2 regions of the Pseudomonas versuta genome follow, and region 2 is predicted to be linked to the other one. Evidence: riboswitches for the same ligand, from Rfam matches in the RefSeq annotation. Region 2 holds a riboswitch; the other holds the start of a gene.

Region 1 (5,996 bases), 1.2 Mb from region 2:
CAACAACAAACCTTACGAATTGCCAGCCCTGGCTGACAGCATTCTTGAGCGTGGCATGTCCTTGATCGGTACCCGTTACCGTTTTGGCGGCACCTCTGAGGCGGGCTTTGATTGCAGCGGGTTCATCGGATACCTGTTCAAGGAAGAAGCGGGCATGCAATTGCCGCGTTCTACCCGCGAAATGATCAACGTAAATGCACCGCTGGTCGCACGAAATAACCTTAAGCCGGGTGATTTGCTGTTCTTCAGCACCAATGGTCGTGGCCGGGTCAGCCATGCCGGGATTTACCTGGGCGATGACCAGTTTATCCACTCCAGCAGCCGCCGCAGCGGTGGGGTCCGGATAGATAGCCTGGGCGATACCTACTGGAACAAGACCTTTATTGAAGCCAAGCGTGCATTGGCGATGGCGCCTTCAAGCGTAGTTGCGCGCAAGTAAAGTTAAAGTCTTACTTGAAGTTTGGCATCTAAGGTCTAGAATTCGGTCGCATAGTTAAATTCCTGAAGCCGCGAAGGTGTCCCCTCTCGCGGCTTTGGGTTTCGCGGCCACAGTAGCCGTATCCAGAATCAGGAACATTCTGTTTATGTCGACCATGGCCCGCGTTGCCCTTTTGACCTTAGCATCACTGCTTGGTGCCTGTGCCAGCCACACACCGCCACCCCCCGTGGTTCAAAAGCAGGTCGTATTCTCCAACACCCCTGAAGACACTTCGCCGATTGCCGCGGATGTACTGTTTCGCGCCTTGGGTCTGGTGGGCACGCCCTATCGCTGGGGCGGTAATACCCCGGACTCAGGTTTTGATTGCAGTGGATTGATCAAGTACGTCTACAACGACGCCGCCGGAATTTCTTTGCCGCGCACCACCCGCGAGATGATCGTGATGCGGGCGCAGAGTGTGGGCAAAGACAAGTTGCAAACCGGTGACCTGCTATTTTTTGCCACCAGTGGTGGTTCGCAGGTCAGTCATGCGGGGATTTATGTGGGGGAGGGCCGCTTTGTGCATGCGCCTGCAACGGGCGGCACGGTCAAGCTGGACAGTCTGAACAAAGCCTACTGGCAGAAAGCTTATCTGAACGCCAAGCGCGTACTGCCGACTGAGCAGCATCTGGCGCACAACCCGTAATCGAAAGCCGAACCTGCAGGAGCGAGCTTGCTTGCCAGCAACCCCGCTCCTGCTGTTTTATTTCCCTGACACGCGCCAGATCTTGTTGCCGACATCATCTGCTACCAGCAGATCCCCCTGTTTATCAATCACGACTCCCACCGGACGGCCCATGGCTTTTTCATCGGCATTGAGAAAACCGGTCAGCACGTCCACCGGCAGGCCTTTGGGTTTGCCATCAGCGAACGGTACGAAGATCACTTTATAACCACTGTGGGGTTTACGGTTCCAGGATCCGTGCTGGCCAATAAATGCGCCTTGCGTAAATCCGGGCAGTTTGCTGCCTTCAGCAAAGCTGAGCCCCAGTGAGGCTGTATGCGGACCTACGGCATAGTCCGGTGCAATGGCTTTGGCCACCAGCTCCGGGTTTTGCGGGTTGACCCGTGCATCCACGTGTTGCCCGTAGTAGCTGTAAGGCCAGCCATAAAAGCCGCCATCCTGTACCGAAGTGATGTAGTCAGGCACCAGATCGCTGCCGATTTCGTCGCGCTCGTTAACCGCGGTCCAGAGTTTGCCGGTCACGGGCTCCCAGTCCATGCCGTTGGGGTTGCGCAAGCCTGAGGCGAAGATGCGGTGACTGCCGGTAGCAGGGTCCACTTCCCAGATCGCGGCGCGACCTTCTTCCTTGTCCAGGCCGTTCTCACCCACGTTGCTGTTGGAACCCACGCTCACATACAGTTTTTTGCCGTCGCGGCTGGCGATGACGTTCTTAGTCCAGTGATGGTTCAACGGGCCGCCGGGCAGATCGACGACTTTGACCGGCTGGGCGGTGATGGATTGCTCTGCGGCTTTATACGGGAAACGCAGTAGCTTGTCGGCGTCAGCGACATACAGATCATTACCCACCAGGGTCATGCCGAACGGGGAGTTAAGGTTGTCGATGAACACTGTGCGAGTGTCCGCCACACCGTCATGGTTGCTGTCGCGCAGCAGCGTGATCCGGTTGGCGCTCGGGACAGCGGCACCGGCCCGGCCCATGACTTTCTCCATCACCCAGCCACGGATACCTTTGCTGTCATCCGGCTTGGGCGGTGCATTGGTTTCTGCCACCAGCACATCACCGTTAGGTAATACGTAGAGCCAGCGTGGATGGTCGAGGCCTTCGGCGAAGGCGGTAACTTTCAGGCCCTGGGCAGCAGTCGGGGTGGCGCCCTCGGCCCAGCCTATGGCTGGCGCGATGTTGACCGTCGGAATCAGCGTCTTGTTCGGCTCCGGCAGTTTTGGCGAAGGGCCGGTGCCATCGACCACTTGCAGGGTCGAGCTCTCGCCGCAGGCGGCCAATCCTGCTGCAAGTATGATGACAACAGCGTGCTGGCGCTTGAGCATGAAAATCTCCATTGGTTCTTGGGCTTGTTAGTCATAGAGGAGCGTAGCTGCTCAAAGGTTCAAGTCGCTGCAGCCAGCTTTAATTGACGCTCCACCCCCAACCCTCTAACCTTCGCGGCTTGTTTCAGGTGCTCTGTGGCCACAGGTCGACAGGGTGAAACAGGGAAGCCGGTGAGGGCGTGTTTGATCCACACAACCGCTTTGATCCCGGCGCTGCCCCCGCAACGGTAAATGAGTAAAAACTGCGCTCAATGTCACTGTGTTTGCACACGGGAAGGCGCGTGGTCAGGGTTGCTCTGTTCAGGAGTATCCCGCTTGTGAGCCCGGAGACCGGCCTGATCCATCCAACACCTCGCGGCGGGCGATGGTGTGCTTTTTGTTGCAATGTCCCCCGCCTCCCGTTTGCATGATTGAGCCCCAACGGAGAGCTGCCATGAACGAATCCCCCGAACGCGACGAACGTCATCAGGCGCGCATGCTGCGCAAAAAAGCCGTTATGGATGAGCGCATTGCCAGCGCCCCTAACGAATGTGGGTTGCTGCTGGTACTGACCGGCAACGGCAAAGGCAAAAGCAGTTCGGCCTTTGGCATGCTGGCACGGGCCATGGGCCACGGCATGCAGTGCGGCGTGGTGCAGTTTATCAAGGGTCGCAACAGCACCGGCGAAGAGATTTTCTTCCGCCGTTTCCCTGAGCAAGTGCGCTACCACGTAATGGGCGAAGGCTTTACCTGGGAAACCCAGGACCGCCAGCGTGATATCGCCGCTGCCGAGGCCGCATGGGAAGTGTCCCGCGAGATGCTGCGCGACCCGTCCATCGGTCTGGTGGTGCTGGATGAACTGAATATCGCGCTCAAGCACGGCTATCTCGACCTGGAGCAAGTGCTGAGCGATCTGCAAGCCCGCCCGCCGATGCAGCATGTACTGGTCACCGGACGCGGCGCTAAACCCGAACTGATAGACCTGGCCGATACGGTGACTGAAATGGGTGTGATCAAACACGCCTTCCAGTCCGGTATCAAAGCCCAGAAAGGCATCGAATTGTGAGTGTTCAAGCATGAGAGAGTCGCGTCATTGCCCGGCGGTATTGATCGCCGCACCGGCCTCGGGCCAGGGCAAGACCACCGTCACCGCCGCCCTGGCCCGATTGCATCGCAATCAAGGGCGCAAGGTACGGGTATTCAAGTGTGGTCCGGATTTTCTCGATCCCATGATCCTCGAGCGCGCCAGCGGAGCGCCGGTATATCAGGTGGATTTGTGGATGGTGGGCGCCGATGAAAGTCGCCGCTTGCTGTGGGAAGCCGCAGGGGAAGCGGACCTGATTCTGATTGAAGGGGTCATGGGTCTGTTCGACGGTACGCCGTCCAGCGCTGATCTGGCACGTCATTTTGGCGTGCCGGTGTTGGGCGTGATCGATGGCACTGCCATGGCCCAGACCTTTGGCGCGCTGGCACTGGGCCTGGCGCGCTATCAGCCGGACTTGCCGTTTGCCGGCGTGCTGGCCAACCGTGTCGGCACCGTGCGCCATGCGCAGTTGTTGGAGGGGAGCCTGACTGAAGGCTTGCGCTGGTACGGCGCACTGTCTCGTGAAACCGCCATCGAACTGCCAAGTCGGCATCTGGGCCTGGTCCAGGCCAGCGAGTTGAATGATCTGGATGCGCGCCTTGATGCGGCGGCCGATGCCCTGGCCAGCACCTGTGAGGTAGCGCTGCCACCGGCGGTGGCGTTCGCTGCACCGCAGCTGGTAACAGCCGAGCCGTTATTGGCCGGGGTGCGCATTGCCGTGGCGCGCGATGAGGCTTTCGCCTTCACCTATGGCGCGAGCCTGGCGCTGTTGCGTGACATGGGCGCCGAACTGCTGTTCTTCTCGCCGATTCACGATGAGCGCTTGCCCGAGGTCGACAGTCTGTATTTGCCGGGCGGTTACCCTGAACTGCATCACCTTGAGTTGTCGCGCAATACGCCGATGCTGGAGGCTATTCGCGCGCACCACGGGGCGGGCAAGCCATTGCTCGCCGAGTGTGGCGGGATGCTCTATTTGCTGGATGCCCTGACCGACGTTGAAGGCCAACGTGCCGAGCTGGTGGGGCTGCTGGCCGGTGAAGCAACCATGCAAAAGCGTCTGGCAGCGCTGGCGCTACAGGCTGTCGAGATGCCCGAAGGCTTGCTGCGCGGTCACACCTATCATCACTCGCTGACCACCACCGACCTTGTACCGATCGCCCGGGGGCTGAGCCCCAATGGCGGGCGTGGCGCTGAAGCGGTGTATCGCGACGGGCGGATGACCGCGTCTTATGTGCACTTTTACTTTCCGTCCAATCCCCAGGCCATTGCCGCGTTGTTCGCGCCCTGTGCCGTGAAGGTGCCATGAGCGACAACGCATTTAGTCCTGATGAGCGAGCTGCTGTTTATCGAGCCATAGCCGAGCGACGCGATATGCGTCACTTCAGCGGTGGCACGGTGGCTCCTCAACTGTTATCACGTCTGCTTGAAGCCGCGCATCAGGCGCCCAGTGTGGGCCTGATGCAACCCTGGCGGTTTATCCGCATCAGCGACCGCCAGTTGCGCGGCAAGGTCCAGGCTCTGGTCGAAGAGGAGCGGGTGCGCACCGCTCAAGCGCTGGGTGAGCGTTCCGATGAATTCATGACCCTCAAGGTCGAGGGCATCAACGATTGTGCCGAGGTGTTGGTGGCCGCGTTGATGGACGATCGCGAGAAGCACATCTTCGGTCGCCGGACGCTGCCGGAAATGGACATGGCATCGTTGTCGTGTGCGATCCAAAACCTGTGGCTGGCCGCCAGGGTCGAGGGGCTGGGCATGGGCTGGGTGTCGCTGTTTGATCCTTTGGCGCTGGCTGACCTGCTGGGTTTACCCGCTGGTGCCAAGCCGCTGGCCGTGTTGTGTCTGGGCCCGGTCGAGCGCTTTTATCCAGCACCTATGCTGGTGATGGAGGGATGGGCGAAAGCGCGTCCACTGAGCGAACTGGTTTATGAGAATTATTGGGGAGTGAGTCCATGAGTGTGGCGTTGCTGTGCGTTGCCGGGGTGGCGCTGGATGCGTTGTTCGGTGAGCCCAAACGCTGGCATCCGCTGGTTGCGTTTGGCCGGATGGCTGACCGTATCGAGCAACGTTTCAATTCCGGCGGTCGTGGCTGGCGCAGCCATGGCGTGACAGCCTGGGTGCTGGCAGTGCTGCCGTTGACGATTCTGGCAACAGCCTTGTCATGGCTGCCTTATATCGGCTGGCTGGTGGACATTCTGGCGCTGTATTGCGCGCTGGGCATGCGCAGTCTGGGTGAGCACGTGCAGCCGGTGGCGCAAGCCCTGCGCAGCAATGACCTGGAAGAGGCCCGTACCCGGGTCGGCTACCTGGTCAGTCGCCAGACCAGCGAACTGGACTCCACGCAAGTGGCCCGCGCGGCCACGGAATCGGTCCTGGAGAACGGCAGTGATGCAGTGTTCGCCGCCCTGTTCTGGTTTGTCGTAGCCGGCGCACCGGGGGTAGTGCTC
Region 2 (5,996 bases):
GAAGGCATCGAGCGCACACTGCTCGAGCGTGTGCCGGAGCTCAAGGGCGTACGTGACGTGACCGACCACTCGCAGAAAGAAAACGCCTACTACTGAGTTATCGGTAACAGGGCGTCCGCTGCGAAGCTGATGAAAAAACGGTGCCCCGTGAGCACCGTTTTTTTATGCCCGCGATCCGCGACCGCTGTGGTTCCCGTAGCGGCTGACGAGGAACGAGGCTGCAATCGTTCCTATCATGGGCGATAGAGGTGAGCATGCCCGGCACGGTACAGCGATGAATCGGAGAAGTTGTCATTGGACAGCACCCGGCCCACCAGAATCAGTGCCGTGCGCTTGAAACCCTTGGCCTGAACCTTGGCCAGAATGTCTTCCAGGGTCCCTTGTACCCAGTCCTGATCCGGCCAGCTGGCGCGATGAATGACCGCAATCGGGCAGTCGCTGCCGTAATGCGGGCTCAATTCATCGATGATTCTCTGCAGATTCTTGACCCCCAGATGAATCGCCATGGTCGCTTTGTGTTGCGCCAGGCTGGCCAGCTCTTCGCCCGCAGGCATTACGGTCTTGTCCGCATAGCGGGTCAGAATCACCGTTTGTGAAATGTCCGGCAGGGTCAGTTCCGCACCTAAAATGGCCGCGCAGGCTGCGGTAGCGGTGACACCCGGAATGATTTCAAAGGCGATGCCAAGCTCCCGTAGACAACGGATTTGCTCGCCAATGGCGCCATACAGGCTCGGATCACCGGAGTGCACGCGGGCCACATCCTGGCCTTTGGCGTCTGCCGTCTTGATCAGGCTGATGATTTGCTCAAGGTGCAGTTCTGCACTGTTGACCACCTGCACCGCCTGATGGCCGTCAAGCACGGCGGCCGGCACCAGCGAGCCGGCGTAAATAATCACCGGGCAACTGCGGATCAAACGCTGGCCCTTGACGGTAATCAGCTCTGGGTCGCCGGGCCCGGCGCCGATGAAATAAACAGTCATGGCAGTCTCTTGAAAGGGTCTGGATAGAGCTGTTCGTGAACAACGCTCATAGTGAAGCGGGAGAGTATCGCGGTTTTTAACCGGTGCAGGCCAATGCAAAGGTGGCCGCAGAGGAGTTCTTGCGGGTGATCAGCAGTCTGGCCGTCGCGCCACTTAGCTGTTCGGCAAGCGCCAGTGCGGCACTTTCGGCGATGCCAAAACAGCCGGTGGCCGCAAACGCCCGGGCCGATTGCTGGCTCAGTTGCGACGCAAACGGGGCCAGTTGCCGGGCGCTGAACACCTCAAACTGAAGATTCAACTGCGTCGCCAGCTGGATTAACCCCGTTTCATCGCGCTTGAGATCAATGCTGGCCAGGGCGTGAATCGATTGCAGTGCGATCCCCGCCTGGCTCAGGGATTGTTCAATCAGGGCCAACAGCTCATCGACGCTGCAGCCCTGACGGCAGCCCAGGCCAATGACCAGAATTGGCGCTGTGCCGGCAGCAATCATGCCGAGTACTGGCCTTCAGACTTGCGGCGGAACAGCCAGGCGCTGATCACACCCAGTGCCAGCCAAAAGGCGAAGTTGGTCAGTTGCGAAGCGATCTTGAACTGCGATTCCAGTTCTTGCGGTGCCAGGCTGGAATGCACAAGCGGCTGCGGCGCACCAAAAATATGCGGCACCAGCACAATCGCAACGCCCAGCACTTTCAGTGCCCAGTGCTTGCCGAACACCAGCAGCGCGATGGCCACTGCAGTGGATGCAGCAGTAGTGACCCACCAGATTTGACGCTGCAGTAAATCGGCAGCGGCGGTACCCGGCAATTCAGGCGGCAGGCCAAGGGTAGGCGCCAGGCAAAACACGGCATAACCGGCCAGCCCCCACAGCAGACCCTGGGAGGTGCGGCTAGGGGTGCGCAAGGTATACAAGCCCGCCAGCATCAGGGCAAAACCGACCGCCACCACCAGATTGCCACCCGTTGTCGACAGTACGCGCTGCCACCCGTCTTCAGGCTCCCAGGCTTGTGCGTCGTGGGTGTGGCCAGCCATGCTGGCGGGTTCGTGCACTTCACTGGCAGCGGGTTTCTCGTAGGTCTCCGCCTGCAGGATCAGCGGTGCGACCCAAAAGCTTTGCAGCAGAGTGAGCAGCAAAGCGCCAAGCAATCCGGTGAAGCCTGCGGTTTGAGCAATACGCTTAATCATGGCAGGCAATCTCAATGGCACGGAAAGGCTGAACTGTGGCGGGTGTCATGGGCAGCATTGTGCACCGCTGCAATATGCGAGAAACCGGCGAAGTAAACCAATAAGGCACCCAGCACGGCAGCGCCGACAGCGACTACGATTCGTTGGCTTTGGGTGGAACTGGTAGCAGCGGAGTGTGTACGGCTGGTGCTGATGGACATGGCGCTTCCCTCTGGTCAGACAGCGGGCGTGCAAGCGCAAGAAAACCCCGCGAACGAAGCTCGCAGGGTTTAACAGCGCCCGCCCACCGCGGGTTTGTTTTTGAAATGATCAGGCCGGTCTCCGGGCTTGCGAGGGGCTCACGTGCCGTGGGCCTGCAAACATCTCCTTCCCATGCAGATGCACAGTGGTTGTGATGTTTCTCTCGCTTACCGTTGCGGGGGCAGCACCGGACTGGTCGGACAATTAATGCCTGACGCACCGGTTTCCCGTTTCACCCTGTGAAGGGCACCTGATACAAGATGTGTAGGAGAGCACAGCTGCGCGGGAGCCGTCAAATCAGCTGCTGGTGCAATGGGTAGCGGTTACAGATTTAACTTCAGACGACCAGGATGCTTTTGACCTTGTCGCGCAGTTGGTCGATGGAAAATGGTTTGCCGATCACAAGCATGCCGGCAGGCACATCGATATTCTCGGCATAGCCGCTGGCAAACAGCACGGGTAACTGTGGTCGCAGCTCCCGGGCTTTATTGGCAAGGGTCTTGCCATTCATCCCCGGCAGGCCCACATCGGTCATCAGCAAATCTATCGTGTTGCCCCGGTCTTCGAGCAGAGCCAGGGCGCTATCGCCATCCTCGGCTTCGAGCACGTTGAACTTCAACTCTTCCAGTACGTCAACGATCAACATACGAACAATGGCGTCGTCTTCGACTACCAGAATGGTAGAGGGTGTTGCAGACATAATGGTTATCCCGAATGAAAATTGAGCGCGGGTGGGGGCAAACCTGAATTTGCTTGCTCTATCAGTAAGCTGGAACCCCAACCAAGTTCCGCAGTTGTACAAAAAAATGGCTGTACAAGTTTTGCTAGGATAGTCGTTGCAAGCAGCTAAATCCTTTTTCACTGTAGGAATTGGCTATTACTTCATAAGAAAATAGAATTTTTACTCGAGAATCCGTCAGACTCTCGATTTTGACCACCGTACACGGGACTGAAATATGAATGCACCAGCATCGGTAGATGAGCAGAGCTTTCGCAAGCTCCTGAGTCGCAACGTCGGATTGCCCTTGGGGGTAGGTGTGCTCAGCGCCGTACTGTTTGTGGCAATGATCAGCTACCTGCTGTCGGTCATTCAGTGGGTTGAGCACACCGACCGGGTGATTAACAACGCCAACGAGGCTGTAAAGCTCACCGTGGATCTTGAAACCGGCATGCGGGGTTTCCTGATCACTGGTGATGAGCATTTTCTTGACCCGTATGAAGTGGCAAAACCACAAATCATGGCCCAGCTACAGGGTCTGGAACAGTTGGTCAGCGACAATCCGCAGCAAGTTGATCGGCTCAAGCGACTTGAAGCCCTGCAGTCGGACTGGAGTGCCTATGCCCAGTCGATGATCGATATGCGCCGCCAGAGCGGTGACTACAAAGGGGCGGTGCAATCCGGACGTGGCAAGCGCCTGACCGATGAAATCCGCAGAGAGTTCGATGAATTCATTGCCATGGAGCAGCAACTGCGGGTTGCCCGCAATGAAAGTGTGAGTAGAACCACGATCGTCAGCATCGGTCTTTATCTGGTTTTTGTACTCGGTTTGAGTGGTTTTCTGGCTTACAGAGGTCGTCGTGACTTACTAGATCTTTCAAAGAGTTACGGTGACAACCTCGAGTTGAAAATGCAGACCGCGCAGCGCCTGGAGCAACAGGCCTGGTTGCGCAACGGCCAGACTGAACTGGCGGAACAGGTTTTGGGTCGACTGACGCTCAATATGCTGGGGCGCAATATTCTGCAATTTTGCGCCCAGTATCTGGGTACTGTGGTTGCCGCCGTGTATGTGCGCGAAGACCACGGCGGCCTCAAGCGGGTGGCCAGTTACGGTTTTTCCCGCGAGGAAGAAGCCCGGCATCAACTGATCCATAATGAAGAAGGCCTTGTCGGGCAGGCCGCTCAGCAAGACAAGCTGATACGCCTGGATGATGTGCCCGAGGACTATTTCCTTAAAGTTAGCTCCGGCCTGGGGCAAGGCACTCCGCGCAGCGTGCTGGTGGTGCCGACCAGCGACGATGATCGGGTCAATGGCGTGATTGAACTTGGCTTCCTGCGCCCGCTCACTGAACGTGACGTAGAACTGTTTGAATTGATTGCCGACAATATCGGCATGTCGATTGAAGCCGCCCGTTATCGTCAGCGCCTGCAAGAAGTGCTGGCCGAGACCCAGCAACTCAATGAAGAGCTGCAAGTGCAGCAGGAAGAGTTGAAAACCGCGAACGAAGAACTCGAAGAGCAATCGCGGATTCTCAAGGAATCCCAGACCCATCTTGAAACTCAGCAGGCGGAGCTTGAGCAAACCAACGAGCAGTTGGCGGACCAGGCACTGGCGCTGGCCGGTCAACGTGACGCGATGGACCTCAAGAATACCGAACTCAATCACGCCCAGGTGCAACTTGAAGAACGGGCCCTCGAGCTGCAGCGTTCCAGCAAGTACAAGTCCGAATTCCTGGCCAACATGTCCCACGAACTAAGAACTCCACTCAACAGCTCGTTGATTCTGGCCAAGTTGCTGTCGGAAAACCCGCAAGAGAATCTCACCGCCGAGCAGGTCAAGTTCGCCGAGTCGATCTATTCGGCGGGTAATGACTTGCTCAACCTGATCAATGACATTCTGGACATCTCCAAAGTCGAAGCCGGCAAGCTAGAGGTGCGTCCGGAAAACACCAGCGTCATCCGTGTGGTCGAAGGTCTGCGGGGAATGTTCGAACCGTTGGCGGGGGACAAGTCCCTTCAGTTCCAAGTTGATGTACAGCCAGGTACACCGGCCATGATCTACACCGACAGCCAGCGTCTGGAGCAAGTCCTCAAGAACCTGTTGTCCAATGCGATCAAGTTCACTGCTAAGGGCCAGGTCAGCCTGAGCGTCTCCCGTGAGCCGGGGCAAGGGATAGCGTTTCGGGTCCAGGACTCCGGAATCGGAATCGCCCCCGAGGAGCAGCAAAGCATTTTCGAAGCGTTCCGCCAGGCCGACGGCACCACCAACCGGCGTTATGGCGGTACCGGGCTGGGCTTGTCGATCTCCCGTGATCTGGCGACCTTGCTCGGCGGCTCCATCACCGTCAGCAGCACGCCGGGGCAGGGCAGCGTATTCACCCTGGTCATGCCTGAACAATTTGTGGAGCACGCCGAACCTGAGGCTCCAGTGCCTGTCAGCGCCGCAGCCAGAGTGGTCCCGGTCGTAGTACAACCGCATGCACCGCCTGCAATCGTTACCCCTCTGGACATACCGCGGTTCATGGATGACCGGGAAAAGGGCCCTTTTACCGCCCGTTGTATCCTGGTGATTGAAGATGAGCCCAACTTTGCTGGCATCCTCTTCGATCTGGCGCATGAACTGGGTTATCACTGCCTGGTGGCCCATGGCGCTGATGAAGGCTTCAGCCTGGCGACACAGTTTATTCCCGATGCGATTTTGCTCGACATGCGCTTGCCGGACCATTCCGGGCTGACAGTGTTGCAGCGTCTGAAGGCGCTGGCCCCGACCCGGCACATCCCGGTTCACGTCATTTCCGTCGAAGACCGGGTCGAGGCGGCGATGCACATGGGCGCCGTGGGCTATGCGGTCAAGCCGACCTCCCGCGAGGAGCTCA

Evidence for each region. Region 2 has a riboswitch for cobalamin ahead of AOC04_RS08125 (CbtB domain-containing protein). Riboswitches for the same ligand answer to the same signal wherever they lie in the genome.
Region 1: linked by a shared signal. The riboswitch ahead of cobO (cob(I)yrinic acid a,c-diamide adenosyltransferase) and the one ahead of AOC04_RS08125 (CbtB domain-containing protein) in region 2 are both predicted to bind cobalamin.

What each region holds. Positions count from the first base shown of each region.
Region 1 is NZ_CP012676.1:566,010-572,005, forward strand. It holds gene AOC04_RS02645 (C40 family peptidase) at 1-439, shown strand, start outside; gene AOC04_RS02650 (C40 family peptidase) at 585-1,124, shown strand; gene AOC04_RS02655 (PQQ-dependent sugar dehydrogenase) at 1,182-2,489, opposite strand; cobalamin riboswitch at 2,599-2,842, shown strand; gene cobO (cob(I)yrinic acid a,c-diamide adenosyltransferase) at 2,923-3,534, shown strand; gene AOC04_RS02665 (cobyrinate a,c-diamide synthase) at 3,545-4,858, shown strand; gene bluB (5,6-dimethylbenzimidazole synthase) at 4,855-5,505, shown strand; gene cbiB (adenosylcobinamide-phosphate synthase CbiB) at 5,502-5,996, shown strand, end outside.
Region 2 is NZ_CP012676.1:1,800,195-1,806,190, forward strand. It holds gene nfuA (Fe-S biogenesis protein NfuA) at 1-96, shown strand, start outside; gene cobM (precorrin-4 C(11)-methyltransferase) at 234-980, opposite strand; gene AOC04_RS08115 (cobalamin biosynthesis protein) at 1,057-1,470, opposite strand; gene AOC04_RS08120 (CbtA family protein) at 1,467-2,162, opposite strand; gene AOC04_RS08125 (CbtB domain-containing protein) at 2,174-2,362, opposite strand; cobalamin riboswitch at 2,458-2,671, opposite strand; gene AOC04_RS08130 (response regulator) at 2,740-3,102, opposite strand; gene AOC04_RS08135 (response regulator) at 3,359-5,996, shown strand, end outside.